One region of the Ochrobactrum sp. PL_is501 genome, then DNA from elsewhere that is predicted to be linked to it. Evidence: predicted binding sites of a transcription regulator. Region 1 holds the regulator's gene; each other region holds the start of a gene.
What was found. The regulator PhoB, encoded in region 1, activates phosphate uptake and scavenging genes when phosphate is short. The targets are predictions, from matches to a motif close to TGTCATNNANCTGTCAT.
Positions count from the first base shown of each region.

Region 2: AC0TOF_RS02760 (inorganic phosphate transporter) is a predicted target of PhoB. The motif match lies at 6,208-6,224, and genes of this name have one in related genera.
Region 3: AC0TOF_RS04145 (inorganic diphosphatase) is a predicted target of PhoB. The motif match lies at 3,726-3,742, and genes of this name have one in related genera.
Region 4: AC0TOF_RS16620 (UDP-2,3-diacylglucosamine diphosphatase) is a predicted target of PhoB. The motif match lies at 3,345-3,361, and genes of this name have one in related genera.

Region 1 is NZ_JBVPGR010000030.1:137,500-144,769, forward strand. Features, by position in the region: gene tsaB (tRNA (adenosine(37)-N6)-threonylcarbamoyltransferase complex dimerization subunit type 1 TsaB) at 1-64, opposite strand, end outside; gene dps (DNA starvation/stationary phase protection protein Dps) at 355-852, shown strand; gene AC0TOF_RS05640 (aminopeptidase) at 901-2,154, opposite strand; gene AC0TOF_RS05645 (hypothetical protein) at 2,280-2,534, shown strand; gene AC0TOF_RS05650 (cell wall hydrolase) at 2,632-3,579, opposite strand; gene phoB (phosphate regulon transcriptional regulator PhoB) at 4,223-4,909, opposite strand; gene phoU (phosphate signaling complex protein PhoU) at 5,027-5,749, opposite strand; gene pstB (phosphate ABC transporter ATP-binding protein PstB) at 5,811-6,584, opposite strand; gene pstA (phosphate ABC transporter permease PstA) at 6,649-7,270, opposite strand, start outside.
Region 2 is NZ_JBVPGR010000026.1:24,280-31,549, reverse strand. Features, by position in the region: gene AC0TOF_RS02790 (carbohydrate ABC transporter permease) at 1-302, opposite strand, end outside; gene AC0TOF_RS02785 (carbohydrate ABC transporter permease) at 299-1,162, opposite strand; partial or broken gene AC0TOF_RS02780 (ABC transporter substrate-binding protein) at 1,301-2,407, opposite strand; gene AC0TOF_RS02775 (AraC family transcriptional regulator) at 2,412-3,314, shown strand; gene AC0TOF_RS02770 (hypothetical protein) at 4,042-4,320, shown strand; gene AC0TOF_RS02765 (glutamine synthetase beta-grasp domain-containing protein) at 4,713-5,753, shown strand; gene AC0TOF_RS02760 (inorganic phosphate transporter) at 6,284-7,270, shown strand, end outside.
Region 3 is NZ_JBVPGR010000029.1:36,810-44,079, reverse strand. Features, by position in the region: gene AC0TOF_RS04155 (adenylosuccinate synthase) at 1-1,213, shown strand, start outside; gene AC0TOF_RS04150 (transcriptional regulator) at 1,482-2,909, shown strand; gene AC0TOF_RS04145 (inorganic diphosphatase) at 3,071-3,673, opposite strand; gene rpoH (RNA polymerase sigma factor RpoH) at 3,913-4,824, opposite strand; gene AC0TOF_RS04135 (RluA family pseudouridine synthase) at 5,136-6,140, opposite strand; gene AC0TOF_RS04130 (hypothetical protein) at 6,308-6,784, shown strand; tRNA gene AC0TOF_RS04125 (tRNA-Glu) at 6,983-7,057, shown strand; gene AC0TOF_RS04120 (hypothetical protein) at 7,145-7,270, shown strand, end outside.
Region 4 is NZ_JBVPGR010000037.1:140,712-147,981, forward strand. Features, by position in the region: gene AC0TOF_RS16605 (SDR family oxidoreductase) at 1-732, opposite strand, end outside; gene AC0TOF_RS16610 (citrate synthase) at 879-2,033, opposite strand; gene AC0TOF_RS16615 (citrate synthase/methylcitrate synthase) at 2,121-3,215, shown strand; gene AC0TOF_RS16620 (UDP-2,3-diacylglucosamine diphosphatase) at 3,415-4,281, shown strand; gene AC0TOF_RS16625 (glycosyltransferase family 4 protein) at 4,278-5,339, shown strand; gene dgcA (N-acetyl-D-Glu racemase DgcA) at 5,309-6,289, opposite strand; gene AC0TOF_RS16635 (ABC transporter permease) at 6,350-7,270, shown strand, end outside.

The DNA.
Region 1 (7,270 bases):
CATCGGAAGCATAGACGGCAACAGAACACCACGAAGCGGCAGTATCGAGCGCAAGTATCTTCATGCGCAACCGGGTAAATCAGAATTTGCGCTGCGACAAGCCGTAACTTGGTGGAAGCCGGACCGGCGCCGTTTTTTTGCCGTTTCTCACGGAACAAAAACTGCCCACATGCATTTCACCCCCGGGTGCGGGAATGTTTTGCGTTGCCTTGAAGGCAACGAAGGCCCCCTCCGGCAAATCGAGCCTTCTAAGGATCTGGCGGGTTCGTTTGTGCTGGAATAGCTGCCCACGATCATGAGCGACATTCTCCCAGTCTCTCCAAGCCGGATCGAGCAAAAGGATGTGAGGATAAAATGTCCAACAAGTCGATGCATGCAACCCGCAACGATCTTCCTTCCAATACGAAGACGACAATGATCGCCCTGCTCAACGAAAATCTGGCCGCGACAATCGATCTTGCCCTCATCACCAAGCAGGCTCACTGGAACCTCAAGGGGCCGCAATTCATCGCCGTTCATGAAATGCTCGATGGTTTTCGCGGCGACCTCGACGAACACGTCGATACGATTGCCGAGCGTGCCGTACAGCTTGGCGGAACAGCCTATGGCACCACGCAGGTCGTGGCGAAGGAAACCAGATTGAAGCCCTATCCGACCGACATTTATGCCGTTCATGACCATCTGCTGGCATTGATCGAGCGTTATGGCGATGTCGCCAATTTGCTGCGCAAATCGATCAAGGATGCCGACGATGCCGGCGATGACGACACGGCGGATATTTTTACCGCGGCTTCCCGCAGCCTCGACAAGGCGCTGTGGTTCCTCGAAGCTCATGTTCAGGAAAAGAACTGACCGAACGGATATAGTGCAAAGGCCGGGAAATCCCCGGCCTTTGCATGATCAGTTAGCCCATTCGCCGCCGCGCATCACCGGCTCCCGGGTTCCGTCCGCGTTGATGCCATCCACGTCGATCTCGCCGGAGCCGATCATCCAGTCGATATGGATAAGGCTCGAATTGCCGCCCTGCGCCTTGATCTGTTCCGGCGTCAGCTTGGCGCCGTCGATAAAGCATTTGGAATAGCATTGGCCGAGCGCGATGTGGCTCGCTGCATTTTCGTCGAACAGGGTGTTGTAGAACAAAAGCCCGCTCTGCGAGATCGGTGAGGAATGCGGCACCAGCGCCACTTCGCCCAGACGACGCGCGCCCTCATCCGTATCCAGCACCTTGTTGAGTACTTCTTCACCGCGGCTTGCCTTCGCCTCGACAATGCGTCCGCCCTCAAAGCGAACCGCTATATTCTCGATCAGGGTGCCCTGATGTGACAAAGGCTTGGTGCTGGTCACATGGCCCTCGACACGCAGGGCATGGGGCGTCGTAAACACTTCTTCCGTCGGAATGTTCGGATTACAGGTAATGCCGTTTTTCGCCGTGGAAGCGCCGCCGTGCCATTCATGGCCGTCGGCAAGCCCGACAGTCAGATCAGTGTTCGGGCCTTTGAAATGCAGGGCGCGATAAGCCTTGCCGTTCAGGAAACGGGTGCGCCTGCGAAGCGCTGCATTATGCGCGGCCCACGCGCCGACCGGATCGTCGACGTCGACACGCGAAGCCGCAAAGATCGCATCGGACAGCTTGCGGGTCGCGATGTCCGCCGGGTCGTTCGGAAACATGAGCTTTGCCCATGCCGGGTTGGGATAGGAGACGATGTTCCAGTTGATGTCGAAACCGGCAATCTTTTCCAGCGCCGGCTGATAGGCCTTTGAATTGGCGCGGTTGGCGCGTGAAACCTTGGCCGGGTCCTGACTGGAAAGAAGCATCGGATTATCGGCGGCGATGGCCAAGCGGGCAGCACCGTCCGCATAGGCCTTCGCCATGCCTTCATAAAGCCAGTTGGCCGCGCGGTCGAAACTTGCATCGGGTGCGTTCTCGTAGCGGGCAAGAGCCAATTCGTCATCCACGAAGAATGGCGACACCAGTCCGGCTCCGGCCTTGTAGGCATGTTTGGCGATAAGGCGAACCAGCGGCAATGCGACGACCGGCGCGGTGATGACGAGATCCTGCCCCTCGCGCAATTGCAGACCGACACGAACGGCGACTTCCGCAAGACGTTCAAGTTTCACCGGATCGATGACTGGATTCAGCTGTTCATGAGCCATGGGTGGAAGACCTCTTTGGATATGGAATCACCGACAGTTTATCAGACGGCATAAATTCACCACCTTTTTTCCTGCCTTTCCGCTATAGTATTCACGCGGTCAGTTGCAGAAGAAAGCAGAAAGTAATGAATAAGAAAGTGCTTATCTTACTGGGCGTTACCGGCCTTCTGGCCGGCTGCGTGACGATGACGCCCGAACAGCGCCGTGCGGCTGACGAGCAAACCTGCCAAAGCTATGGCTTCAAACCCAGGACCGATGCTTTCGCCAATTGCCTCATGCGGCTCGACCTCGATCGCAGAGCCGACAGGCGCGCTTGGCAGAATCAGGTGGATTTCTACGACACGCCGATGGTGATCTATCGCCCGATATACCGGCCCTGACGCCTTGTGCCGAAAACGGCGACTCTTGGTCAAATCAAAACGCCGGCCTGAAGCAAACAGGACCGGCGTTCTGATTGATCAAGTGCAGATCAGCTTTTTATAGCGGCGCTTCCGGCCTGTCCTGAGACAGGAGAAGCGCGCCGATGGCGTCAGCCTGCTTCTGGCTTGCCGGACCATAGCCGAGCGACGTCGGCTGCGGAGCGGTCGTATCGAATTGCGGCTGATAGGAGGCCATTTGCATGGGGTTCTCCTGCTGAGTTGCAGGGACACCGCGATGACGCGCCAGGCGATCACCGCGGACCTGCGGACCGGCGCCGCCGTTCTGTTCCGCGCTTTGAGCCTGGGAAGCCTCTGCGAGCGCCACCTGAACTGTCGGTGCTGCGTCCGGAACCGGGCCCGTCTGCGGCAGGGTCACGTCATAGGATGGATCTTGAGGAACGGAAGGCGATTGCGGCGAATAGGCGAGCGCAAGATTGTATGGTTCCTGCGGAACCGGATTCTGGAGCGAGCCGTCGCGATTGCGCTTCTCATAGAAGGAATTGCCGCCAGCGACGAGCACATAGTGCATGTTGTTGTAGGGGAACTTCAGGCCCGCCGTATGGAAGAACATGGCGTTCTTGAGCTTCGGATGACGCTGCCCCTTCAAGACTGCATCGGCAGTTGCCTGAACATCAGGCAGCGCCTTGGAATTCATCTTGCGGGTGAGAACACCGGGTGCGAACTGGTTCTTCTGACCGACCACACCGCAAATCGTATCAGGATAACGGCCCGATGCGAGACGATTCATGACGACCGTGCCGACAGCCAGAAGCCCGTCGGGACTCGAACGGTTGGATTCGAAGAACATCGCGCGTTCAAGACATTCCTTGTCACGCGCGGTGTAGGTGTAGGTCTTCACGCCATTGACGGATTTGACGTGGCTTGCCGCCGTCTTTTCCGAATTGGCTTTTCCCGAAGTCCCGGTCGTCGTGCAGCCGGTCACCACGAAAGGCGCAACCACCAGCCCGATAAGAACGGGCAATTTCCACTTCGCGGCGCGCGTCAATGGCTCAGTCTCATGTTAGGACCCTTAACTGATCCAGTCATACGTTCAGGCAGACACATCCGAAACGATGCGCGGGAACGTCTGACTGCGGTGCAAGTCAAAGAGGACGAAGATCAAAATCGCTCATCCTACTGTCGCTCAATCGAATTCAAGGTTTTGGAATTTTTAGGCCAAAAAAAGGCGAAGCGTCAAATCCCAACGATGCAGGAGGCGACCAGACAGCCTCAAATGAATCCCGAATCGAGAGTGCGAATATGCCTACAAGCCATTTAAATATATTAATAATTTATTAACGAGAATTACGAATTCAGATAAGATATTGATTTAATGCGATTCAAATTCTCGCAATACACGCCATATCGCTGCCTTAATTCGTGTTTGCTTGGATAGTTTTCCCGACCACATTCATGCTGCTTCAAATGACCTGCAAAAATTGGGTTTTTCGTGGGTTCCGTTGGTTGCCGTCAACTTTGGAAACATATTTGTAACATCGCGTGAAAACGCCTAATTGGCGCGGGTTTTGACCCGGCTGATGCGAATCGGGTCAGCATTGCCCAGGGCCTATCACCCGTGAAACGGCCCGCCACGATGAACATGACGGGCCGATCAAGAGCTGTATTTGAGAGTTTCGAAACGGTGTCGATCAACCGAAAGAATAACCGGCGCCGCGAACGGTCCGGATCGGATCAAGCGCACGACCGACATTGATTGCCTTGCGAAGCCGCCCGACATGGACGTCCACGGTGCGATCATCCACATAGATATCGGGACCCCAAACGCCATCCAGAAGCTGGCTGCGCGAGAAGACACGGCCGGGCGACATCATGAAATATTCGAGCAGCCGGAATTCCGTCGGTCCAAGACGAACTTCCTTTTCCTTGCGGTAAACCCGATGCTGCTGACGGTCCAGAACAAGATCGCCCACTTTCAGCACGTGAGACAGGATGCTCGGATTGGAGCGGCGCAGCATTGCTTTGACGCGGGCCAGAAGCTCCGGCGTTGAAAATGGCTTTACGACATAATCGTCGGCGCCGACGCTTAAACCGCGGACGCGTTCACTCTCCTCGCCACGCGCCGTCAGCATGATGATCGGCAGGCGCTCGGTTTCCGGCCACTGGCGCAGGCGACGGCAAAGCTCAATGCCCGATACGCCCGGCAGCATCCAGTCCAGAATGAGCAGATCCGGCACATTCTCGCGCAAGGCGATTTCGGCCTCGTCGCCGCGCAGCATCGTATCGACCTGATAGCCCTCTGCCTCAAGATTGTAGCGAAGCAGAACGCTCAGCGCCTCTTCGTCTTCCACCACAGCGATTTTGGGTGCCTGTGACATCCAGTATTTCCCTATCCAAATTCGGCGGGCGGTGGATACAATCCCCCCAATCGACCGCGTGCCGCCGCGCTATTCATACATTCTCAGCCGCCGGACCAAAGTCCGGCCGGTTGCAGTTCAGGGTTTACGCGCCTCATCCACGACAATACCGTGGCTCAGGTCTTCCTTGGGTCGCTCAGCCGGCATTTGCAGGCCGGTCACGATGTAATAAACAGTCTCCGCGATATTGGTCGCGTGATCGCCGATGCGCTCGATATTCTTCGCGCAGAACAGAAGATGCGTGCAGGCGGAAATATTGCGCGGATCTTCCATCATGTAAGTCAAGAGTTCGCGGAACAGCGACGTGTACATGGCGTCAATTTCGTCGTCGCGGTCGCGAACGACATTGATCTGCTGCACCGAACGCGACGCATAGGCGTCGAGAACGTCCTTCAGCTGGGTCAGCGCCAGTTCGGCCAGCGTTTCCAGACCGCGATAGAGCTTTACCGGCTGGCGTGATTCCGAAACGGCGGCAACACGCTTGGCAATGTTCTTGCCGAGGTCGCCCACGCGCTCCAGATCGGCGGAGATGCGGATCGAGCCGATGATCTCGCGCAGGTCCACGGCCATGGGCTGGCGCTTGGCGATAATCATGACGGCCTTGTCGTCGATCTCGCGCTCGCTGGCGTCGAGAATGAGATCGTCAGAGATGACACGCTGCGCGAGCGCATTGTCCGCATTGACGATTGCGGCGACCGACTGCTCGACCATACGTTCCGCATGTCCGCCCATCTCGGCGATCTTATGGGAGAGAAACTTCAATTCCTCGTCGTAGGAACGAACGGTATGCTGAGACGGCATAGTAGACCTCGTAATAAAAATTGCGGGGAAGCCGCACTGTCTGTTGAAACGCAGTTCCGGATCAGCCGAAGCGTCCGGTGATGTAGTCCTGCGTGCGCTTTTCGGTCGGCGCGGTGAACATGGTTTCCGTGTCGCCCACTTCGACCAGATTGCCAAGGTGGAACATGGCCGTGCGTTGCGAAACGCGCGCGGCCTGCTGCATCGAGTGCGTGACGATCACGATCGTATAGTTCTGGCGCAGTTCATCGATCAGCTCTTCCACCTTCGCGGTTGCGATCGGGTCGAGCGCCGAGCACGGTTCGTCCATGAGGATGACTTCCGGGCTGACCGCAATCGCGCGCGCAATGCAAAGGCGCTGCTGCTGGCCGCCTGAAAGGCCGGTGCCCGCATCGTGCAGGCGGTCCTTCACTTCTTCGAACAGGCTGGCCTTCTGCAGGCTCGTCACGACGATTTCCTCCAGATCAGCCTTGGTGCGGGCAAGACCGTGGATGCGCGGGCCGTAAGCGACGTTCTCATAAATCGATTTCGGGAACGGATTCGGCTTCTGGAACACCATGCCGACGCGGGCCCGCAGTTCAACGACGTCGATCTTCGGATCGTAAATGTCCTCGTTGTCGAGCGTGATCTTGCCACCGACCTTGCAGCCTTCGATCGTATCATTCATGCGGTTGAGCGAACGCAGGAAGGTAGACTTGCCGCAACCGGAGGGACCAATCAGCGCTGTGACCATCTTTTCCTGGATTTCCAGATCGACGTCGAACAGAGCCTGCTTCTCGCCATAAAACACGCAGACCTTGTCGCCCCGCATCTTTATGGAACTGGCGTTGGCGTTCATTTTTTCTCCTACGGCTTTCTCGAGAGATCGTTCAGTCATCAGGTTCATAGCTTGCGACTCCCGTTTACCAGCGGCGCTCGAAGCGGCGGCGCAGAATGATTGCTGCAATATTCATCACGGCCAGGAACAGAAGCAGGACGATGATAGCGCCTGACGTGCGTTCAACAAAGGCACGTTCTGCTTCGTTTGCCCACATATAGATCTGCACCGGCAAAGCGGTCGCCGGGTCCATCGGCGTCGACGGCACGTCGGCAACGAATGCCACCATGCCGATCAGGAGGAGCGGCGCGGTTTCACCAAGCGCGTGGGCGAGACCGATGATCGTGCCGGTCAGGATGCCGGGTGCGGCCAGCGGCAGGACATGGTGGAACACCATCTGCGTTTTCGAAGCGCCAAGGCCAAGAGCCGCGGAACGGATCGATGGCGGCACGGCGCGAAGCGCGGCACGAGTCGCGATGATGATGGTGGGAAGCGTCATCAATGTCAGTACCAGACCACCAACCAGCGACGCAGAGCGCGGCAGGCCGAAGAAATTGATGAAAACCGCAAGCCCGAGCAGACCGAACACGATGGATGGCACGGCCGCCAGATTGTTGATGTTCACCTCGATCATGTCGGTGAACCGGTTCTTCTTGGCGAACTCTTCCAGATAGATCGAAGCAGCAACGCCGATAGGCAGCGAGAGG
Region 2 (7,270 bases), on a different contig from region 1:
TCGGCTGTTATACGGTTCTTGTATCGCGCGATCACATAGGCTGCGGGTACGCCAATCAGAGCGCCAATGACGACTGCCGCCGAGCAGATGATAAGCGAGTTCGTAAGCGCACGCGCAACCGAACGACGATTGAGCACATAGCTCATATTGTCCCATACGGGCTGAAAGAGAATTTTCGGCGTGCTGACCAGAAGATCGGCGTTGGTCTTGAACGCGTTGAGCAGGGTCCACAGCAATGGCAACACAACAAGCGCTGCCGCAAAGACAAGGACCGCGCGCAGAAGGAAGGTCGAAATCTTCATCGGTTCAGTCTTTTCCAGGCGACAGTGAAAATGACGATGGTCAGCAGCATCATGATGACGGCCATCGACGAGGCGTAGGAGATTTTTCCGGACTCGATGAAACCTTGCGAATAGGCATACATATCAAGCGTTTCGGTCGAGATGCCGGGACCGCCCCGCGTCATGACATAAACCAGATCGAAAGAACGCAGGCTTTCGATGGCCTTGACGAGCAGAAGGCTGATCAGCGGCGTCTTGAGCATCGGAAGGGTGATGAAGCGATGGATTTCCCACCTTTTGGCGCGATCGATGCGAGCCGCTTCCAAAGGCTGGACCGGCAACGCTTCGAGCAGTTTCAGGATGATGACCGCGAAAAACAGACCCCATTGCCAGACGTCCACGAAAGCAACGGCAAGGAGCGCCCCGGCTGGCGTGGAAAGTATATCGGGCGTAGCCCCAGTCAGTTCACGGACAGGCCAGGTCAGGGCGCCGTAAAGCGGATGGAAAGCAAACTTCCATACGAATGCTGCGCAGACGCGCGGCAACAACACAGGGATAATGAACAGGACGCAAAGAAGATTTCGCAAGCGCGGGCTGGCGGCTTCGAACATCGCAATACCAAGTCCGATGCCGGTCAGCATGGTAAGTGCCACGGTCAGGACTTCCCATTTCAGCGAAACCCACAATGCGTTGAGAAAACGCGGATCGCTGAGCAGAGCGGCATAGTTCGCAAACCAGACATATTCAGCCACTGGCTGTGACAAGGTCCTGTTCTGCAGCGAAATCGTAATCGCAAAAACGGTCGGAACCAGCGCCAGAATGACGAGAATGAGCAGGGTTGGCCCAAGGAAAAGATATGGGAGCGAGCGTCCACGTTGCATGAACATTCCTTGTCTGAAGGCGGTGACTGGGACGGCCCGGCAGCGTCAGCCGCACGTGGCTTTCAGGGCAGTACCCATCTTGGGAGGCGGGGCGGTTTCGACCGATGTGGCCGCGAAACCGCCCCGAACGCGCGATGCCTAGAGCTTCTCAGCGAATGACTGAAGCTCGTCGAGCGTCGCTTTGATATCCTTGCGGCTGCCGGTGATAAGTTCTTCCAGCATGATGCCCCACTGATTTCCCAGTTCCTGCCAGCGCGCGTCCTGCCAGAAAGTTACCGTCGTGCGGGCGCCGGTAGCGGCCATTGCATCTGCAAGGTTCTGTCCGAACGTCTCGGCATATTTCGGGCTTCGATAGGTGCTGGTGCGTGTCAATTCACCGGGCTGCCCCGCAGCCAGACGACGGGCTTCCTGCTCCTTGGAGGTCGCCCATGCCACGAAGAGGCCGGCGCAAGCCTTATCCTCGTCCGTCGCATTGGCCTTGGACGCAATTGCAAATCCATGCGCGTAGCCAGCTCCCGGAAGAGGCGTTGGCGGAACAGCGAAAGCGACCTTGTCCGCCACCTGGCTCTGCGCCTTATCGACCGACATGCCGCCAAGGGGAGCCGATTCAATGATAATTGCTACCTTACCTGCCCGGAAAGCACCGGTGGATTCGTCCCACGAACCCGTCTGGGTGCCGGGAGCGGAATATTTGAAAAGATCGAGATATTCCTCAGTTGCCTTCACTGCCGCGTCCGAGTTGAAAGCAGGCTTGCCATCCTTGAACCATTCGCCGCCATTTGCCTTGAACAGCGGCATCCACCGCCAGACATTGGCGCCCGAGCCGCGCTGTCCGCGCAATGCGGTCCCATAGACGCCATTGTCCGGGTCATGCAACTTGGCGACGGCAGCCTTGTATTCGTCCCAGGTCTTTGGGGGCTGGAGGCCAGCCTTTTCGAGCAGATCGGTACGATAGACCATCAGGTCGCCGCCGCCCTGAACGGGTGCAAACCACTGCTTGCCGTCATAAGTGGCAGCCGCACGCATGCCTGCGTCGAAATCGTCGTAATCATATTCCTTGGGATAAAAGCCTTCGAGCGGAACGATCCAGCCCGACGATGCAAACAATGCGAGATTGGCTTCATCGACATAGTAGACATTGTAGCTGCCTACGGTCGATGCATCCGCCTGTGACTTGGCGCGGCGGTCATTCTCGTTCAGATAGCTGATTTCAAAACCGGCGCCGGACAGTTCCTCAAACTCGTCCTCCCTGCCGAATGCCTATGCTGCCACGCGAGAGCGCATCACGCTGCCGGGCGGGAAGTCCTATCTCATCCGCCGCGACGACTATCCCAATCCGATATGCATCTGGAACTATCATCCTGAGTGGGAAATCCATTATATCCCTCAAGCACAGGGTCTGGCCTATGTTGGCGATTACGTGGGGCCATTTCAGCCCGGCCATCTCGTCCTGACCGGGACGAACCTGCCCCATAACTGGATTACGCCGGGTGCGGCATCCATTCCGGGCCGTGATCTCGTACTCCAGTTCAATGCCGATGCACTTATTCAGGTTCGGTCGGTTTGCCCTGAATTCGAAGTGCTGCATCGCCTGAAAGAATTATCCCGCCGGGGGATCGAAATCACAGGTCACGAAGCGCTCGATATCGGGGAAATGATACTGGCATTGCACCGGCAGTCGGATGCTGCGGGCCTGGGCCTTTTTCTTGAGATATTGAATGCGATCGATAGCGCTGGGCAAAAGCGGCCCCTTGCCAGCGAGCATTTCGTATCGCTCTATAGCGAAGCCTCCGACAAGCGGCATCGGCGTATCGATCAGGCGATCCAGATTCTGCAATCCAACCCTGACCGCCAGATGCAGGATGTCGCCGAAGCTGTCGGCCTCGACACAGCATCTTTCTCCCGCGCTTTCAAGCGGCTGACAGGCATGACGTTTTCGACTTACAGCCGTTCTGTTCGGGTGTGGCGGGCGCGAACCTTGCTGGTGGAAACGGATCTTGCAATAACCGATATTTGTTTTGAAGCGGGCTTCAACAATCTCTCCAACTTCAACCGCTATTTCTTGTTGGAAACGGGGCTCACTCCGCGCGCATATCGAAACGCTGCCCATATTCGGGACAGTTCGATTGCGGCGGCATCGCGGACGCTGTGAGCGCCCCGTGAGGTGCGATAGCCATCCATCCGCTGCCAGGTGACGTCAGCGTGAATGAAACCTTTTCGCCGGGTTCTTGTTAACCATGCTGGAGGACATGGCCATGCAGTTGATTTTTTGGATTGAGATAGCGGCGATCCTGGCCGTCAGCGCGGTCGTCTTCGGCATCACCTGGATCGAGACCCACAAGAAGTGAACCCGCTAACCGGGTGTCGCTCCCTTCGCGCAAGCAAATTTTAGATGGTTGAGTTAGCGCGCAAACTGGGCCAAGGTGCCAGGCATGTTGGATTGGTCACTCATATTTGTCAGCCTGCTAGCGATCGGCGTGGCGGCATTTCTGATCTACTGTTTGTGGGTGATAATTTTTGCCAAGCCAGACGGTAATCCCGTCGAGCCAACGACAATCGACACCGTCGATATGCTCCCTTTCATGAATCACGACGCTGATTGATGCCCCTTCAAGGCTGCGAAGGCACGCGGGCTGATCTGTTCGCTTCCAGCTGGACCGTGAGTTTTTTTCCTGTTCCTTGGAGGTTTTGGCATTGAGTTCCTCGTTTCCAAAGCGCCTGCAGTGCTAGAAGTTTTTTCAGCACGAAATGGAATTATCCTGAAAGCGGCGCCCGAAACATACCATCACAAGAGTGTAATTTCGTACGGTTTGCACCACGATTATATCATAAACGGACGTCACGATCAGCACCATATCTTGCCATCGGAGATGCAGACCATGATTCACTCGACATCCAATACCGTCGCCTCGGGCGCACCGGAAGCCGGTTTTCATGCGTTTGGCAATTCGCGCATGCTTCAGGAATTGCAGGCGAAAGTCGAAGACGCCAAGCGCAAGGCCAATAGCAGCCTGCACCGCGCTCGGTCCGCACCCGGGCCGCATGAAACAACGAACGCCATTTTCCTGTCTCTCTACGAAGAGCATCTCCGCGATCGGGAATCGCTGTTTTCGTCTCTAAGACAGCTTGATGACATGCGCAAAAACGCGAATGTCTGAGGCAACGCATTCGGCCGGCGGCTTGCCAGAACACCGGATGACAACATCACCGCCGAATCTCCCCTCATCCCATGCCGGTCTGAACAAGGCCGGCATTCTCGTCCGCATGGCCAATGCGCCGCGATGCCCAATACGGTGGTTTCCGCAGCATTGATGAAGGCCTGCACCGAAGACGTGATGAAATTCTGGTCCGTTGCCTGTTTTTTGAGCAGATAATCTCCGCTTGCGTTGCGCAAATCTTGCCCGCCCGGTCGCGCTTGCCTTTTCCGCCCTGAAAACTCACCCGATTCAAAACTGGCACGGTCCTTGCTTCTCTTAAATCGAACACCGAGCCGCGCGACACCGCATGACTTGTGGTGATGGATCAACCGAGGATGACAGAGAGACTAGCGATGACCAAGTACAAGCTCGAATACATTTGGCTCGATGGGTGCAAGCCGGCTGCAAACCTGCGCGGCAAGACGCAGATCAAGGAATTCGACGCTTTCCCGACGCTTGACCAATTGCCGCTCTGGGGTTTCGACGGCTCTTCGACGATGCAGGCCGAAGGCCGCAGCTCAGATTGCGTCTTGAAGCCGGTCGCGATCTATCCTGATCCCGCGCGCAAGAACGGCGCTCTCGTGATGTGCGAAGTCATGATGCCGGACGGCGTCACCCCGCATCCGTCCAACAGCCGCGCAACCGTGCTTGAGGACGACAATGCATGGTTCGGTTTCGAGCAGGAATATTTCTTCTACAAGGATGGCCGTCCGCTCGGCTTCCCGGAACAGGGCTTCCCTGCCCCACAGGGTCCGTATTACACCGGCGTCGGCTACAAGAATGTCGGCTCCATCGCCCGCAAGATCGTTGAGGAACATCTCGATCTTTGCCTTGATGCCGGCATCAATCACGAAGGCATCAATGCGGAAGTGGCCAAGGGCCAGTGGGAATTCCAGATTTTCGGCAAGGGCTCAAAGAACGCCGCCGACCAGATGTGGATCGCCCGTTATCTCCTGCTTCGCCTTTGCGAACAGTATGAAATCGACATCGAATTCCACTGCAAGCCGCTCGGCGACACCGACTGGAACGGCTCGGGCATGCACTGCAACTTCTCGACCAAATACATGCGTGAAGTGGGCGGCAAGGATTATTTCGAGGCGCTCATGGCGCAGTTCGAGAAGAATTTGCAGGACCATATCGACGTTTACGGCCCGGACAACCACATGCGCCTGACCGGCAAGCATGAAACCGCTCCGTGGAACAAGTTCTCCTACGGCGTCGCCGATCGTGGCGCGTCGATCCGTGTTCCGCACTCGTTCGTCAGGGATGGCTATCGCGGCTATCTGGAAGATCGCCGCCCGAACTCGCAGGGCTGCCCGTACCAGATCGCTTCGCAGGTCCTGAAGACGATATCTGAAGTCCCGACCTCGGAAGACGAAGCACTCGCTGCTTGATTTCTAATGCATATACGCTTTAACCGGACGGCCTGCTGAAACCTCCAGGCAGGCCGTCCGGCTTTTCTCTCGGAAATCGCAGGCAACAAAAAAGGCCGGGGCGAAAACGCACCGACCTTCCTCATCATCGCTTTCCTACCAGTGCCAGTACATCCGTGGTCAAAAGCATCAAGCGATGAAGGCTATTGCGAGCGACAGACGCGTTCCAGCGCTCTTGAGCAATGCCTATGACAGCCATATAGGTGCACATCTTGTTCAAAACAAGGTCGTGCAACAAATTAATTGGCAACAGCCTGATCCAGTTTTTCCCTTCCCGCGCAAGGCCGCATTCAGCGGTCGGCCGACAGGGTCAGCAATGCCGGCCCAAGGCGGAGGGCCGAAGCGATAGCCAAGCACCTCACAAACGGCACAGACTCGAATCATTGACTTTTCAAAGGCCCCGCATTTAAACACCTGTCACATTCCTGAAATGGATCATTCCCCGGCGGCCGCCTGAACCGGTACGCAACGTTAGAAATCAAGAGTAAATCATGGCAAACGAAGATCTCGAAGCTCGGCATTTAGAGACTCTGGATCGCGACCTCGGCCGCTTCGTCAAGCTGGAAACGGCGGCGAGCTACGTTTCCCGTCCGCTCGTGGCACCCGGCATCGCTCTTGTTTTTATCATGCTTGCCGGGCTTGGAGCGGCGATGCTGCTCGGCCAGACCAGTCAGACGCTCATCGTTGTGGCCGCAGCCGTCTTCGGCGCCTACATGGCGTTGAATATCGGCGCCAATGACGTTGCCAACAACATGGGCCCGGCAGTGGGCGCCAATGCGCTGAGCATGGGCGGCGCGATTGCCATTGCCGCCGTTTTTGAAAGTGCGGGCGCGCTTATTGCAGGCGCGGATGTCGTCTCGACAGTAGCAACCGGCATCATTGCGCCCGATACGCTCGCAACCCCCGTCATGTTCATCTGGGCGATGATGGCGGCGCTGCTCGCCTCGGCGCTCTGGGTCAATCTTGCGACGTGGATCGGCGCTCCGGTTTCGACCACCCATGCGGTTGTCGGCGGCGTCGTCGGCGCGGGCATCGTTGCGGCAGGCTTTGGAGCGGTGAACTGGTCGCAGATGGCCGCCATAGCGGCAAGCTGGGTTATTTCGCCCGTGTTGGGTGCGATCGTCGCTGCCGGTTTTCTGTGGCTGATCAAGGCCCGCATTGTCTATCGTGCAGACAAAATCGCGGCAGCGCGCGTATGGGTGCCCATCCTTGTCGGCCTTATGGCTGGAACCTTTGCAACATATCTGATCATGAAGGGGCTGAAGCAACTGGTCGATGTGTCGATTGGGGTAGCCTTGCTCATCGGCCTGGCTTTCGGGCTTGCAAGCTGGCTAACCTTGATCCCGGTCATTCGCCGCCAGTCGCTGGGGCTCGAAAACCGCAACAAGTCACTCAAAGTGCTGTTCAGCATCCCGTTGGTCGTTTCGGCGGCGCTGTTGAGCTTCGCCCACGGCGCAAATGATGTGGCCAATGCTGTC
Region 3 (7,270 bases), on a different contig from region 1:
CGCCGATGTCATCGTGCGCTACCAGGGCGGGCATAACGCAGGTCATACGCTGGTCATCGACGGCATCAGCTACAAGCTTTCGCTGCTGCCATCCGGCCTCGTGCGCGGCAAGCTCAGCGTCATCGGCAACGGCGTCGTTGTCGATCCGCATCATTTCGTCGCCGAAGTCGAGAAGCTGCGCGCGCAGGGCATCGACATCAATCCGGACGTGCTGCGCATTGCCGAAAATGCACCGCTCATCCTCTCCATCCATCGCGATCTCGACGCCATGCGCGAAGGCTCCAATTCGGGCCTCAAGATCGGCACCACCAAGCGCGGCATCGGCCCTGCCTATGAAGACAAGGTTGGCCGTCGCGCCATCCGCGTCATCGATCTGGCCGAGCCGGAAACGCTGGAGCCGAAGGTCGAACGCCTGCTTGCGCACCACAATCTGCTGCGTCGCGGCATGGGTCTTGAGGAAATCGCGGTCGAAACCATTCTGACCGAACTGACCTCGGTTGCCGATCAGATCCTGCCCTATATCGATCAGGTCTGGCGCGTGCTCGACGAACGCCGCAAGGCTGGCGACCGCATCCTGTTCGAAGGCGCGCAGGGTGCATTGCTCGACAACGACCACGGCACCTATCCGTTTGTGACCTCCTCCAACACGGTTGCCGGTCAGGCTGCCGCCGGTTCGGGCCTCGGCCCGACGGCCATCGGCTATGTGCTGGGTATCACCAAGGCCTATACGACCCGCGTCGGCGAAGGTCCGTTCCCGACCGAGCTGAACGACGAGATCGGCGAATTCCTCGGCACCAAGGGCCATGAATTCGGCGTGGTGACGGGCCGCAAGCGCCGCTGCGGCTGGTTCGACGCCGTGATCGTGCGCCAGACGGTTCGCACCTCCGGCATTACCGGCATCGCGCTGACCAAGCTCGACGTTCTCGATGGTCTCGACGAAATCAAGATCTGTGTCGCCTATGAACTCGATGGCAAGCGCATCGATTATCTGCCGTCGTCCATGGGCGCGCAGGCACGCGTGAAGCCAATCTATGAAACGCTGCCCGGCTGGTCGGAGACGACCGCAGGCGCGCGTTCGTGGAACGATCTTCCGGCGCAGGCGGTCAAATATGTCCGCCACATCGAAGAACTGATCGGCGCGCCGGTGGCGATGCTCTCCACCAGCCCGGAACGCGAGGACACCATTCTCGTCACCGATCCGTTCCACGACTGACCGGCTGTAATAGCTGATCGAAAGGTTCGGAGCAGCTTTGCCAAGAGCTGCTCCGATTTTGTTTTGACCGCCGGACAAGGAACGCGATCGGCTGCATAAAGCTTCGAAACAGGGTGATTTTTGCCACTATTTTACCGCATCGTTTTGAAAGTCTTCGCTAAATCGTAGCCGGAGACTTTGCTTTCCCTTGATTATTGTGATTATTGGGACATTTATTGCATCCTGTGCTTATTGTTCATCTGGACGGGCGGAAACCGGGTAAGACGGAATGGCGGATTTTGTAGCGGTACTGAAAAAGACGATCGATGCGCAGGCGGACAAATCGCCGGAGTTGCGCCAGCGCGTTTATGCGAAAGCGCGCGCCACGATCGAGCAGAAGCTTGTCACGGCAAATGCCTCGCAGGCTGTGGCTGTCCGCCAGCGCAATATCCTAGAAGACGCCATTGCCGAGGTTGAAGCCTTTTATGCGCCGCCAGCCGCCGTGCCGGAGCCGCCGGTCGAGGATGCGCTGGATGATTTTCTGCAGGAGGCGAATCGCGCCGCGGAAGACCGCTCCCCGCCCCATGATGACGACGAGCCTGCATTTTCCCACGCGCCGCGGGGTGAGCGCCGCGACAGCACCAGCGACGATGAGGATGCACCGGCTTTCGTGGCCGAGCGCAACGATGACTGGAAGCTGGACCGCGCCAAGGAAAAGGCGCAGGCCCGCCGCAGCGAATATATCGAGCGCACGGCCCGCAAAGAACAGCGCTCCTATAAGGGGCTGGTTGTCGCGTTGATCGCAGTTCTTGCTCTCGGAACCGCCGGCTACGTTGTCTGGAACAACAAGGACAAGATTCAGGAACTGGCATCGAGCCTTGGGCGCAGCGATGCGCCTGCGACCGGTTCCGACACCCAAACACATCCTGAAGGCACGACGCCGCCAGCCGACAGCAATACGGCGACCACGGGCGGCGAACAGAAGCCGGAACAACCGCAGCAGCCTGCGGGCGAACCGAAGCTGACGCAGCGGTTGATGCCGGATGGCAGCGAAACCGATAGCGGGCCTGCCGGTGGCGCGAATGGCATCGGGGAGGGCACGTCGACCGCCGCTTCCACCCCGGCCCCTGCCGAAACGAATCCGCCGACGGGCGCGCAGCCCGGACAGAACCAGACCGTCGCCGTTGGCCAGCAGGCCCTTCTTTATGAAGAACGCGGCGGCGCGGGGTCGGATTCGGTCGAGCGCGGCAATGTGGTCTGGTCGACGATCGAGGAAAGCCCGGAAGACGGCCAGCCTGCCCAGCCCGCCGTGCGCGCCACGGTCACGATGCCGACCAGCAAAGTCGAGCTGAAGATGACGATCCGCAAGAATACGGACCAGTCCATCCCGGCGAGCCATCTGATCGAAATGGTCTTCACCGTGCCGGAAGGCTTCCCCGGCGGCGTGGTGGATAATGTGCAGCGCGTCACCTTCAAGGATACGGAACAGGCGGCGGGCAATCCGCTGGTCGCCGTGCCATCGAAGATCGGCGACAACTTCTTCATCGTATGGCTGAACGACGCCCGCACCGCGCAGGACACCAATCTTTCGCTGATGCGTCGTTTGCAGTGGATCGACATTCCGATTTCCTACCGCAATGGCCGTCGCGCGCTTATCAGTCTGGAAAAAGGCGTGCCGGGCGAGAAGGTATTCAACGAGGTTCTGGGTACGAATTAGAGCGCGTTTCGATCTGATTGGATCAGATCGGCGCTCTAACTATTTATTTTACCGCGCATTTTTTCCGAAAACCGTTTCACACTTTTCAGAATGCGCTCTAACCCGCCACGAAACGAAAAAGGCCGCTTCGAGCGGCCTTTTTGTTGGCGGGCAGTCGAGGATTACTTCTTTTCAGCGAAGGCCTTGATAGCCTTGGCGACTTCGTTCTGTGCAGCTTGCGCACTGTCGAAGCCAGCCAGTTCAACGACCTTGCGGCCTTCCGGCAACTGCTTGTAGACGCGGAAGAAGGCTTCCAGACGCTGCTGTTCGATCTTCGGCAGGTCGGTGATTTCCTTGATGTTGTCATAGGTCGGATCGATGTCCGTGGTCGGCACGGCGACGATCTTGTCGTCCTGGTCGCCGCCGTCGATCATCTTGAGCACGCCGATGGGGCGAACCTTGATGATCGCGCCCGGAACAATCGGTTCGCGCGTATAGATGATTGCGTCGAGCGGATCGCCGTCACCGGCAAGCGTGCTGGTGATCGAGCCGTAATTGGCCGGATAGATCACCGGCATGGACTGGTAGCGGTCGACGACGATGTGGCCGGTCTTGTCGTCGATTTCATATTTGGTGAAGCTGCCCTGCGGGATTTCGATGGCCGTGAAGAACTCCTTCCCGTCCTGCTCCTTCTGCGGATAATCGAGGAAGGAGACATAGTCGGAAGCAGATGCGGCAGTGGCGGCGGTAAGCGCAAGAGCTGCGGCGAGCAGGAGCTTTTTCATGGAATGGCCTTGAAGCTTGGGTGAAACACGCCCTCGTCCCTAAAGCCAATCCATTACAGTTGTTTGACGGTTTTATATCGGTTGCATGACGGTTTCGGCGAGGAGGCGCCTCGCGATACGCTGCCGGGCTGATGCCGACCTTCCTGCAAAACCGATTTCCATTTTTGCTGCCCCAAACAATACTGCCGCAAAATGGTGTTCCCATCTTGCGGCAGTAAAAGGATCAATAGAGCAACTGTTTAAGCGTGCGCTTCCTCGACTTGATTCAGCGCCTTCTGCTGCTTGAAAGCGGCGGCCTTTACCGCCGCCTGCACCTTTTCAAACGCGCGCACTTCGATCTGGCGCACACGCTCGCGGCTGATGTCGAATTCGCTGGAAAGATCTTCCAGCGTCATCGGATCATCCGAAAGGCGGCGGGCCTGAAAAATGCGGCGTTCGCGGTCGTTCAGCGTATCCATCGCCTGTTCCAGCATGGAGCGGCGGTTTTCCAGTTCGTCCTGCTCGATCAGGATCTGCTCCTGGCTGCTGCTGTCATCGACCAGCCAGTCCTGCCATTCGCCGGATTCGCCTTCGGAAGCGCGCAGCGGCGCATTCAGCGAAGCGTCACCGGACAGACGGCGGTTCATGGAAACCACTTCGTCCTCGCTGACATTGAGCTTGGTCGCGATCTGCTTGACCTGATCGGGGTTGAGATCGCCGTCGTCGAGCGCCTGAATCTTGCTCTTCATCTTGCGCAGATTGAAGAACAGGCGCTTCTGATTGGCGGTCGTCCCCATCTTCACAAGGCTCCACGAGCGCAGGATATATTCCTGGATCGAAGCCTTGATCCACCACATGGCATAGGTGGCAAGACGGAAACCGCGTTCAGGCTCGAAACGCTTGACGGCCTGCATGAGACCGACATTGCCTTCCGAAATGACTTCACCGATCGGCAGGCCATAGCCGCGATAACCCATGGCGATCTTGGCCACGAGACGCAGATGGCTCGTCACCAGCTTGTGGGCGGCCTTGGGGTCGGTATGTTCGTGATAACGCTTGGCCAGCATATATTCTTCCTGCGGCTCAAGCATGGGAAAACGGCGGATTTCTTCCAGATAACGGGTAAGGCCACCGTCACCTGACGTGATGCTTGGGAGATTCATCTGGGCCATAGAGCACCCTCCTTTATGATTTCAGGTTCCCGTTTGGCGAACCTGTCGCGGGGGCTGCCTCCTGCACTTCCCTCTCGCGAGCCTCCATATATAGGCATGATTTTGGCGAAAACACGATCCTTTAACTCATGAAACAAACTGTCACTACAATGTGAACGCAGCTCCCGGTCAAAGGTTTCGTGAAATCGTCTGAAATGAATTGCGTGTTGTGAGAGAGCGGCTTTCACCGCGACCGCGCCCCCGGTCCTGATACTGAAAAGCCGAGATTAATCAGCAATCCATTCTTTCGCCAACCATGATAGTTGCCAGTATTATATAGAATGCTTGCGGAAATTTTCCAGAAGGTGCTCCATATCTTCCGGCACCGGGGCTTCAAAACGCATCAGTTCCCCGGTGGACGGATGGGTGAAGGCGAGCAGCCAGGCATGCAATGCCTGCCGATGGAAACCGCGCACGGCCTCTTTCAAGGGGTCCGGCAGCTTGTTGGCCTTGGTCTTGTAGGCGCTGCCATAATCCATGTCGCCGACAAGCGGGTGGCCGATATGGGCCATGTGCACGCGGATCTGGTGTGTCCGGCCTGTCTCTAGGCGGCATTCGACGAGCGAGGCGAGCGCGGTCGCGTCTTCGCGGGGCCCGAATTTTTCGACCGTGGCATAATGGGTGACGGCGTGGCGGGCATCTTCCCGCTCTTCATTGACAACGGCCTGCTTGGTGCGGTCGCGATGCGAGCGCCCCAGATGAGCGTCGATATAGCCCTGCGGGCGTTCGGTCATGCCCCAGACGAGCGCGAGATAGGCGCGCTCCAGATCGCCGGTGCGGCCATGGTCGGCAAACTGTTCGCTCAGATGCCGGTGCGAAAGATCGTTCTTGGCAACGACCATGACGCCGCTCGTATCCTTGTCGAGACGATGCACAATGCCCGGGCGGCGGATTCCGCCGATGCCCGACAAGCTATCGCCACAATGATATATGAGGGCATTGACGAGTGTTCCCGTCCAGTTGCCGTTGCCGGGGTGAACGACAAGCCCGGCGGGCTTGTTGATCACGATGAGATCGTCGTCCTCGTAAAGAATATCGAGCGGTATGTTCTCGGCAATCGGCTCGGCTGGCTCCGGCTCAGGCAGCACGATGGCGATTGTCATGCCTTCGCGCAGCTTCTGCTTGGCTTCACGGGCGGGCGCGCCGTTGATGGTCACATGGCCTTCGGCGATGAGGGATTGAACGCGGCTGCGCGAGAGTTCCGGCCCCAATGCTGCGGCCAGCCACTGGTCGAGACGCTTGCCTGTGGCATCGGAGTCGGTCGTAAGCTCTTTCACTCGTGTTTTCCTTCTTGAGAGCTGTTCTGCCGTGACGAAATCGTCAGAACTGCCCCGTCTCTAGATTTTACCGCATTTATGCGGCCTCAAATGTTTCCATTTGGCCGCAAAATGCTCTATCACCCGCACACGCCTTAACACGGCGAAGTTCGAACCGGAGTCGTTGAATGCAGGATCCACACTATCCCAGATACCAGAATCATCAGGATTCAGGCTATCAGGACTATCAGCAGGGCTATTACCCCGATGAACAGGCCGAGCCCCCGCTTGATCCAGCCATGGAACGTGTGCGCCGCAAAATGATCCGGCTTCTGGCCGTCTCCATCGGTGTCATGCTGATCGGTCTTATGGCGGTGCTTGTCGCCGTTGTCTACAAGATCAATCGCGCGCCGGAAACCCCGGTTGACGAAGCTCGGTCCGATATTCCCGGACAGGCCGCGCCGGTACCCGCAAAGCCGGAGCCGCCGAAGCTGATCGAATCGCAGATCAACCTGACGCCGGGCACCCGCCTTCTTTCGCAAAGCCTTTCGGGCAACGAGCTTTCGCTGGAAACGCTGCTGCCCGATGGCGGCACGGAACTCATCATCTATGATTATCGCGAGTCGCGCATCATCGGCCGCATCAAGCTCGGCAATGTCGAGTAGGGCGAACTGATCAGGGCGGCATGATTGCCGCCCATTTGTTCTGTCTTCGAGGATTGCGCTTTTTCCTTTTGGCGCTTATATCAGCGATGTGGCCTGGAGCGCGTTTCGATTTGATTGAATCAAATCTGTGCTCCCGGTTCTCGTGTTTCAAGCATAAGCTTGTCGATCCTGTTTCACTCCGGTCGGCTCGTGCTCCAAGCGCCCATCGTCTAGCGGTCAGGACGGCGCCCTCTCACGGCGCAAACAGGGGTTCGATTCCCCTTGGGCGTACCAGCATAATTCAATCCTGCCTGAACAAACTGCAATCATCCCGTGTTTGCGGGATATGAATGCCGCGTATGGTGGTGGTATTGTTCAGGCATGTGGAAAATTGGGTCGAATATCTATCCTCAAATCCATAATGCGGTCAGGGTGAAAGGCATTCTTGCCGAGCCTTTCACGCCGCGAGACGTGCGGCGCGTCGCTCCGGGCTGGCCTTACTCCCGA
Region 4 (7,270 bases), on a different contig from region 1:
GGTAATGAACCCGGAATGTTCCGAGCAAAGGAAGGCGCAGGCCTGACCGAACTCTTTCGGCTGGCCTATCCGCTTGGCGGGAATTGTCGAGGCCCGCTTTGCGGCTTCTTCTTCCGGTGTTGTACCATTCTTCTGGGCCGAGAACGCAAAACCGTTGCGAAGACGATCTGTGTCGAACGCGCCGGGAAGGATGTTGTTGATGGTCACATTGGATGCCGCGACCGTACGTGCGACGCCAGCAAGAAACGCAGTCAGGCCAGCGCGGGCACCGGAGGAGAGGTCAAGGCCGGGAATGGGAGCATATACCGATGTCGATGTGATGTTGACGATACGCCCAAATCGGCGTGCGACCATCCCGTCGATCACGGCTTTGATCAGCTCTATCGGCGTAACCATATTCTGTGTCACGCCTTGAAGAATGGCATCTCGATCAAGAAGCCGAAAATCCTTGAATGCCGGGCCGCCATTATTGTTCACGAGAATATCAGGTGCGGGGCAGGCGGATAGCAGTTCAGCCTGTCCTTCGGGGCTTGATATGTCTGCCGCAACCGCATCAACCTTCACGCCAAACGTCTTGTGAATTGTATCCGCCGTTGCAGCGAGGGTTTCTTCATTTCGTCCATTCAGAACGAGATCGCATCCGGCTTCGGCGAGCGCCTCGGCACAAGCTCGTCCGAGCCCTTTACTGGAAGCGCACACAATTGCTTTTCGACCCTTCAGGCCCAAGTCCACGGCTCGATCCTCGCATTCTGTTCAAGTTTTAGAGACATGCCACCAAGCAAGCGGTCCAATCAACCAGATTCTGGTTTACAGGAGCATGTGTCCACTTTTTAGAGCCAGAAGGCGCAATATTCACGAACAATATTTGGTGAACGTCGTTATTCGTGAGGCGGAGTGAATTCCGCTCTCGGTCGTATCAGCGATCCATTGTCCACCTGTTCCAGCGCGTGGGCAAGCCAACCTGCGATGCGCGCGAGCGCAAACAGAAGCAGTGGTGCCTCGGCTGGCAGCTCATATAGTTCAGTCACTGCGGCGAGCGCGAAATCAATATTCGGTTTCTCTCCCAGGATGTCCGCAGCGCTTCGTTCCAAATCACGATAGATGGTGGGCAACTCCAGTTGTTCCAGCAATGCGGAAGCGCGAACGTCCCCTGCTTCCCGGTAAAGGGGATGACCGAACAAATGGATTTGAGTACCTTGTCTGAGCTGGTCTTTGATGGTGGCTTCGGGACCTATTTCCCGAGCCTGGGCAATAATAGCCGTTGCGGCCGTGGCTGCCCTGCCATGTCTGGGGCCGATCAATGTTGATAATCCGGCCAGTGTTGCTGCAGACAATGGAGCGCCTGTGGAGGCGGCGACGCGGGTTGCGAATGCCGACGCATTGAGTTCGTGGTCTGCCAGAAGCACCAGAATACGCCGAATAATATCGCTTGCCTGCGGCTTTTGCCAGACAGAAGCAATACGCTCATGCATGGGCATATCGGATATAGATACGCCAAGAGCAGTATTGTGGAACAATTGTAGCAGACCGAAAGCCTCTTGCTGCAGGATTGCTGCGGAACGTCCGGAACTGGGCAGGTCGTTCGCTGCTCGAACGGCAAAGGTGGTGAACAGGCGTTCCAACGGCGCAGAGCATGGCTGCTGTCGACATAGCGGCATTTCTCCGCAGGCACCGCCGCTATTGTCGAAATTCATCTGCCATAGCAGGGCGGCCACTTGTTCCAACGTTGCCGTTTCCGACAGCTCAGCCGCATCGCAGCCGCGATAGAGCAAACGGCCATCAATAATGGTCGAAATGCCGGAGCGCATGATCGGAAGCCCCCAGCGAATAGTGTCAGCAGCAACAGTACTATCTCTATTGCGACCCGGACGTCTGCCGGCCAGACGATGAACGTCTTCTGATCGATAGAGGCTGCGTCTGGGATCATCGGGCTGCGGCTTGGAACGGATGCGACCACGACTGACATTGGCATAAAGCGTCTGAGGCTTTGTCTGAAGAATGGATAGCGCTTCTTCCGCTGTAAGCCAGTTCATTATTGCTCCCTACATTGATCGATTTCATCAAGATTGACGTCAACTATACTTGGATAGAATGTCGAAAGGCAAACAAGGAGAATTACTATGAATAGCGGACTTGAAGACGTGATCGCTGCCGAAACCGTGCTGTCAGACGTCGATGGGCTTGCAGGCAGGCTGGTTATTCGCGGTCGATCGCTGGACGATCTGGTTCCGCACAGCAGCGTCGAAGACGGAATAGAACTTCTATGGGACGGTTTTTTTGAAGGCCTCCCCACAGGAGCAGAACTTCAGCAGGCTCTGGGCGAAGCCCGTTTGCAGGTATTTCACCATACCGATGCGCTTGACGATGCATTGATGGAAATGTCTCCAATAGAAGCGTTGCGCGCATTGATGGCGCGCATTCCAGATGAAGACGACGTGACCGCCGCTCTGCATCTGATGGCCGCACCGGCGGTTTTCACAACAGCCATTCTGCGCGCCCACAAGGGACGGCGGCCTATCCGTCCTGATCCGACGCTTCCGCACAGTGCGGACATTCTTCGCATGATGAATGCGGCAATGCCCGATGAAGCAGAAGTTGCCGGGCTGGATACTTACCTTGTGACAGTTTGCGATCATGGATTGAATGCGTCGACCTTCGCCGCCCGCGTCGTGGCATCGACACGGGCTGGCCTGACCTCGTCTCTGCTTGCTGCGATCAGCGCATTAAAGGGACCGCTCCACGGTGGTGCTCCGGGACCGGTACTCGATATGCTCGATGCCATCGGCAGGCCCGCGAACGCCGAATGGTGGCTTGAATCAGCAATTGCCGATGGGGAACGGCTGATGGGGTTCGGTCATCGGGTTTATCGGGTACGTGATCCACGTGCCGATGCCCTGAAAGGTGCTTTGAAGCGTATCGAATCCCTTGGGCATGAACGTGGAAAACACCGGGTTGAATTGGCTGAGGCAGTTGAGAAAGCTGCCATAGCAGTTCTCAAGCGCCACAAGCCGGATCGGCCCCTCGAAACCAATGTCGAGTTCTATACCGCTCTTTTGCTTGAGCAACTGGGTTTCCCGCGTGAGGCCTTCACGTGTGTCTTTGCCATGGGTAGAACCATGGGGTGGATAGCTCACTGCCGGGAGCAGGCTGCAACGAACAAGCTCATTCGCCCGCAGTCGCGTTATGTTGGCCCAAAGGTCGAACTCGTTGCTTGACGCATAGTCCACGAGACCAACACTTAGCTCTAGAAAGAACAGCCTGGAGCGCGGATTTGATTTATTCAGGTCGGCGCTCCTGGCGTATTCGAAGCTACGTGAAGTTGCTTTTCGCACTACAAAAACAGCTGTCATATCGCTGTGACAGGAATCGGGTTTTCTGCGCCCAGATCAGGTTGCCATTGAAGGGGACAACCAAATGAGCGCAGATGCTCCGCAGGCCAGAAAACTCCGAACGCTTTTCATTTCGGATGTGCATCTCGGTTCAAAAGCAGCACAGGCCGAATTGCTTCTGGATTTTCTCCGTTATCATGACGCGGAGACAATCTATCTTGTGGGCGATATTGTTGATGGCTGGCGTCTCCGGCGCAATTGGCATTGGCCGCAAGAGCACAACGACGTGGTCCAGAAACTGCTTCGCAAAAGCCGCAAGGGCGCCAATATCATCTACATCGCTGGCAATCATGACGAGTTTCTGCGGAATTTCCAAGGGACGCATTTCGGCGGCATCGAGGTGATGAACCGGGCGATTCATGAAACGGCGGACGGTCGAAAATTTTTGGTTATCCACGGTGATCAGTTCGATGTGATTGTTCGAAATGCCCGCTTCATCGCCTATCTGGGCGACTGGGCATATGACACCGCCATCTGGATAAACACGATAATGAGCCGTGTCCGCTCGCTTTTTGGGCTGCGCTATTGGTCGTTTTCGGCCTGGGCGAAATTTCGCGTCAAAAAGGCGGTCAATTTCATCGGCCAATTCGAGAATGTGGTTTCAGAGGAGGCACAGCGTATCGGCGTCGATGGAGTAATCTGCGGCCATATCCACCACGCGACGATCGAAAGCATGAACGGCGTCGAATATATAAATACGGGCGACTGGGTGGAAAGCTGCACGGCTGTAATCGAACATTTTGATGGTCGAATGGAGTTGATCGAATGGACGGAGCGTCGTGACCGCCGCCCAATGACAGGAAACGTTAACTCCGGCAGCGAAGAGTACGACGAGGCGCAGGTAATCCATCTTCCGCGTCCCGCTCGCGAATTGGTAAACCTCAGCCGATGAAGAAAATCGTCATCGTCACAGACGCCTGGCATCCACAAGTCAACGGCGTTGTGCGCACGCTGACGAAATGCCGTGATTTGATGATCGACCGGGGATATGATGTCACAGTCATATCTCCGCTTGATTATCGATCAGTACCCTGTCCGACCTACCCGGAAATCCGGCTCGCCTTGACCGCGACAAGCGCGCTTAAACGCCGCCTGAGAGCCTTGCAACCCGATTATGTGCATATCGCAACCGAAGGCCCGCTTGGATTCATGGCACGGCGCGCTTGTGTGAAAATGGGCTGGTCGTTCACGACAAGTTTTCACACACGTTTTCCCGAATATCTGCGGGAACGCTTTCCTGTCCCAACCAGATGGACTTACGCATTCCTGCGGCGTTTCCATAACGCGGCCCAGCATACGCTGGTACCGACGCAGTCCATTCTGGACTATCTCAAGGCCCGTGGCTTTACGCAGTTGACCCTTTGGACGCGCGGTGTCGATCAGACGCTGTTTTATCCCCGGCCTGAAGTGCAAAAGGACTTGCCACGGCCGGTGTTTCTCTGCGTGGGACGCGTCGCTGCGGAAAAGAACCTGCCAGCGTTTCTGGAACTGGATCTTCCCGGCACGAAACTGATCGTAGGAGATGGTCCATCCCTCAACGATCTTCGGACCCGGTTTCCCAAAGCGGTGTTTGTTGGGAAACGCGAAGGGGAAGCGCTCGCCAAAACTTACGCTGTAGCGGACGTCTTTGTCTTTCCCAGCCGGACGGACACGTTCGGTCTTGTTTTGCTTGAAGCGATAGCTTCCGGCCTGCCTGTTGCAGCCTATCCCGTGCCCGGATCACGCGATGTTGTCGGAATAACTGGCGCAGGTGTTCTTTCGGAAAATCTTGGGGAGGCTTGTCTGGCGGCTCTGGAAATGGAGCCGTTCGAGCCAGCGCACGTGCTCCGCCAATTCACCTGGGATGTTTGTGCCGACATATTCGAAGGAGCTCTCGCTCCGATCAATGGAATCGCAAGCGAGAGTTATCGACGTTCTGATCAGCCCCAAACTGCAGCTTCCGGCGGATAAACCAGAGCGCCTTCGTAACGCAGCCCAGGGGCGCGGTCATGGGCAAGCAGCAGTGGTCCATCAAGGTCGACCACGTTGGCTTTCTGGGCAAGCAGCACCGCAGGCGCCATACCGAGCGACGTCCCAACCATGCAGCCGACCATGATCTGAAGGCCGAGGTCGATTGCCTTGTCTCGCATGAGAAGACCTTCGGTCAGCCCGCCCGCTTTGTCGAGCTTGATATTGACGGCATCGTAGCGCTTGGCCAGTTCCTCAAGGCCAATCGACGTGTGAACGCTTTCATCAGCGCAGATAATGACAGGCCGTTCGATTTCACTGAGAATATGATCGTTATTTGCGGGAAGGGGCTGTTCGATAAGAACAACACCTGCGTCCGCTGCCGCACGCATGTTCTGGGCAATATTGTCGGCTGTCCACCCCTCGTTCGCATCGATAATGATGCGGCTGTTCGGCGCCGCGCGGGTGACCGCGTGGATTTTTTCGATATCGTTATCTCCGCCCATTTTCACTTTGATGAGAGGGTAATGAGCGACTTTCGCAGCCGATTCCGCCATTTCGGAAGGTGTGCCGAGCGAGACGGTGATTGCAGTTTCAAGCGGGTGGGTTGGTGTCCCCAGCATCTCGGCAACACTTTTCCCCGCTTCCTTGGCTTCAAGGTCCCATAAAGCGCAATCGACCGCATTGCGGGCGGCACCCGCGGGCATCAGATTCTGAATATCCTGTCGGGTCGCGCCGTTCTCGATTGCGGAGCGGGCAGCCTCGATCTGTGCGCTCACGCTTTCGATGCTCTCGCCGTAGCGTGCATAGGGAACGCATTCGCCGCGCCCCTGATGGGGACCGTTGCCGATCACACACACAACAACGGCAGCTTCCGTCTTGGATCCTCTGGAGATTGTGAATTTTCCGGCGATGGGATAGCGTTCGACAATGATATTCAAGGTATTGTGCATAGAGATGCCCTCTGGGACGCAGTATTTCGGTCGTTCAACGACTCGTATATGAGGTAGGCCATGTTGACCGACACTGCCGACAAAGCAAGAGCTACCAATAATTCTGCGCCGAAGATTGATCTGGTGGAGGAGGATGGCGCGCGTCGTATCCAACTGAGTGGTCGCTGGGTGTCGCAAAGTGTCAATCTTGTCGACGACAGGATGCGCAATCTCGAGAAAACAGAAGGTCACAAAGCAACGATCATTGATGTTTCTGGCGTATCCAGTCTCGATACGGCAGGCGCTTGGCTGCTTGAACGCCTGCGGCAGCGCCTCGCCGCACAGAAAGTGGAAGTTGAGTTGGAAGGCATACGACAGTCCTGGCTTCCTCTGATGGAGGAAGTGGGGCAGGCCGTCGAGCGCACCCTGGATATCCAACGCCAGAAGAAGCCGTTCTTCTTAATTTCATTTCTGGCCGCGCTTGGCGGCGGCGTTGTTTCCGTGGGTAGTGACTTCAAGATGGCGATGCACATTCTTGGGGCCACCATCCGCGGAGCTCAATTGAAATATGGGCGCGGTAGCGGCATTCCCTTCGCCGCGATTGTCACGCAGATGGATCGCATGGGCGTGGGTGCGATTCCCATCATCATCCTGATGTCGACGATTGTTGGAGCGATCATTGCCCAGCAGGGTGCGTTTCAGCTGCGTTATTTCGGCGCCGAGATCTTCGTTGTCGATCTGGTGGGCATTCTGGTCTTGCGTGAACTCGGAGTGCTTCTGACGGCTATTATGATTGCCGGTCGTTCCGGCAGTGCGATCACGGCTGAAATCGGTTCCATGAAAATGCGCGAGGAAACCGATGCTCTCACCGTGATCGGTCTCAATCCGGTGGGCGTTCTGGTCTTTCCACGTCTTGTGGCGTTGGTTCTGATCCTGCCATTGCTTACCATCATTTCCGATCTCGCCGCGTTAATCGGGGCAGGCGGCGTCGCCTGGTTTTAT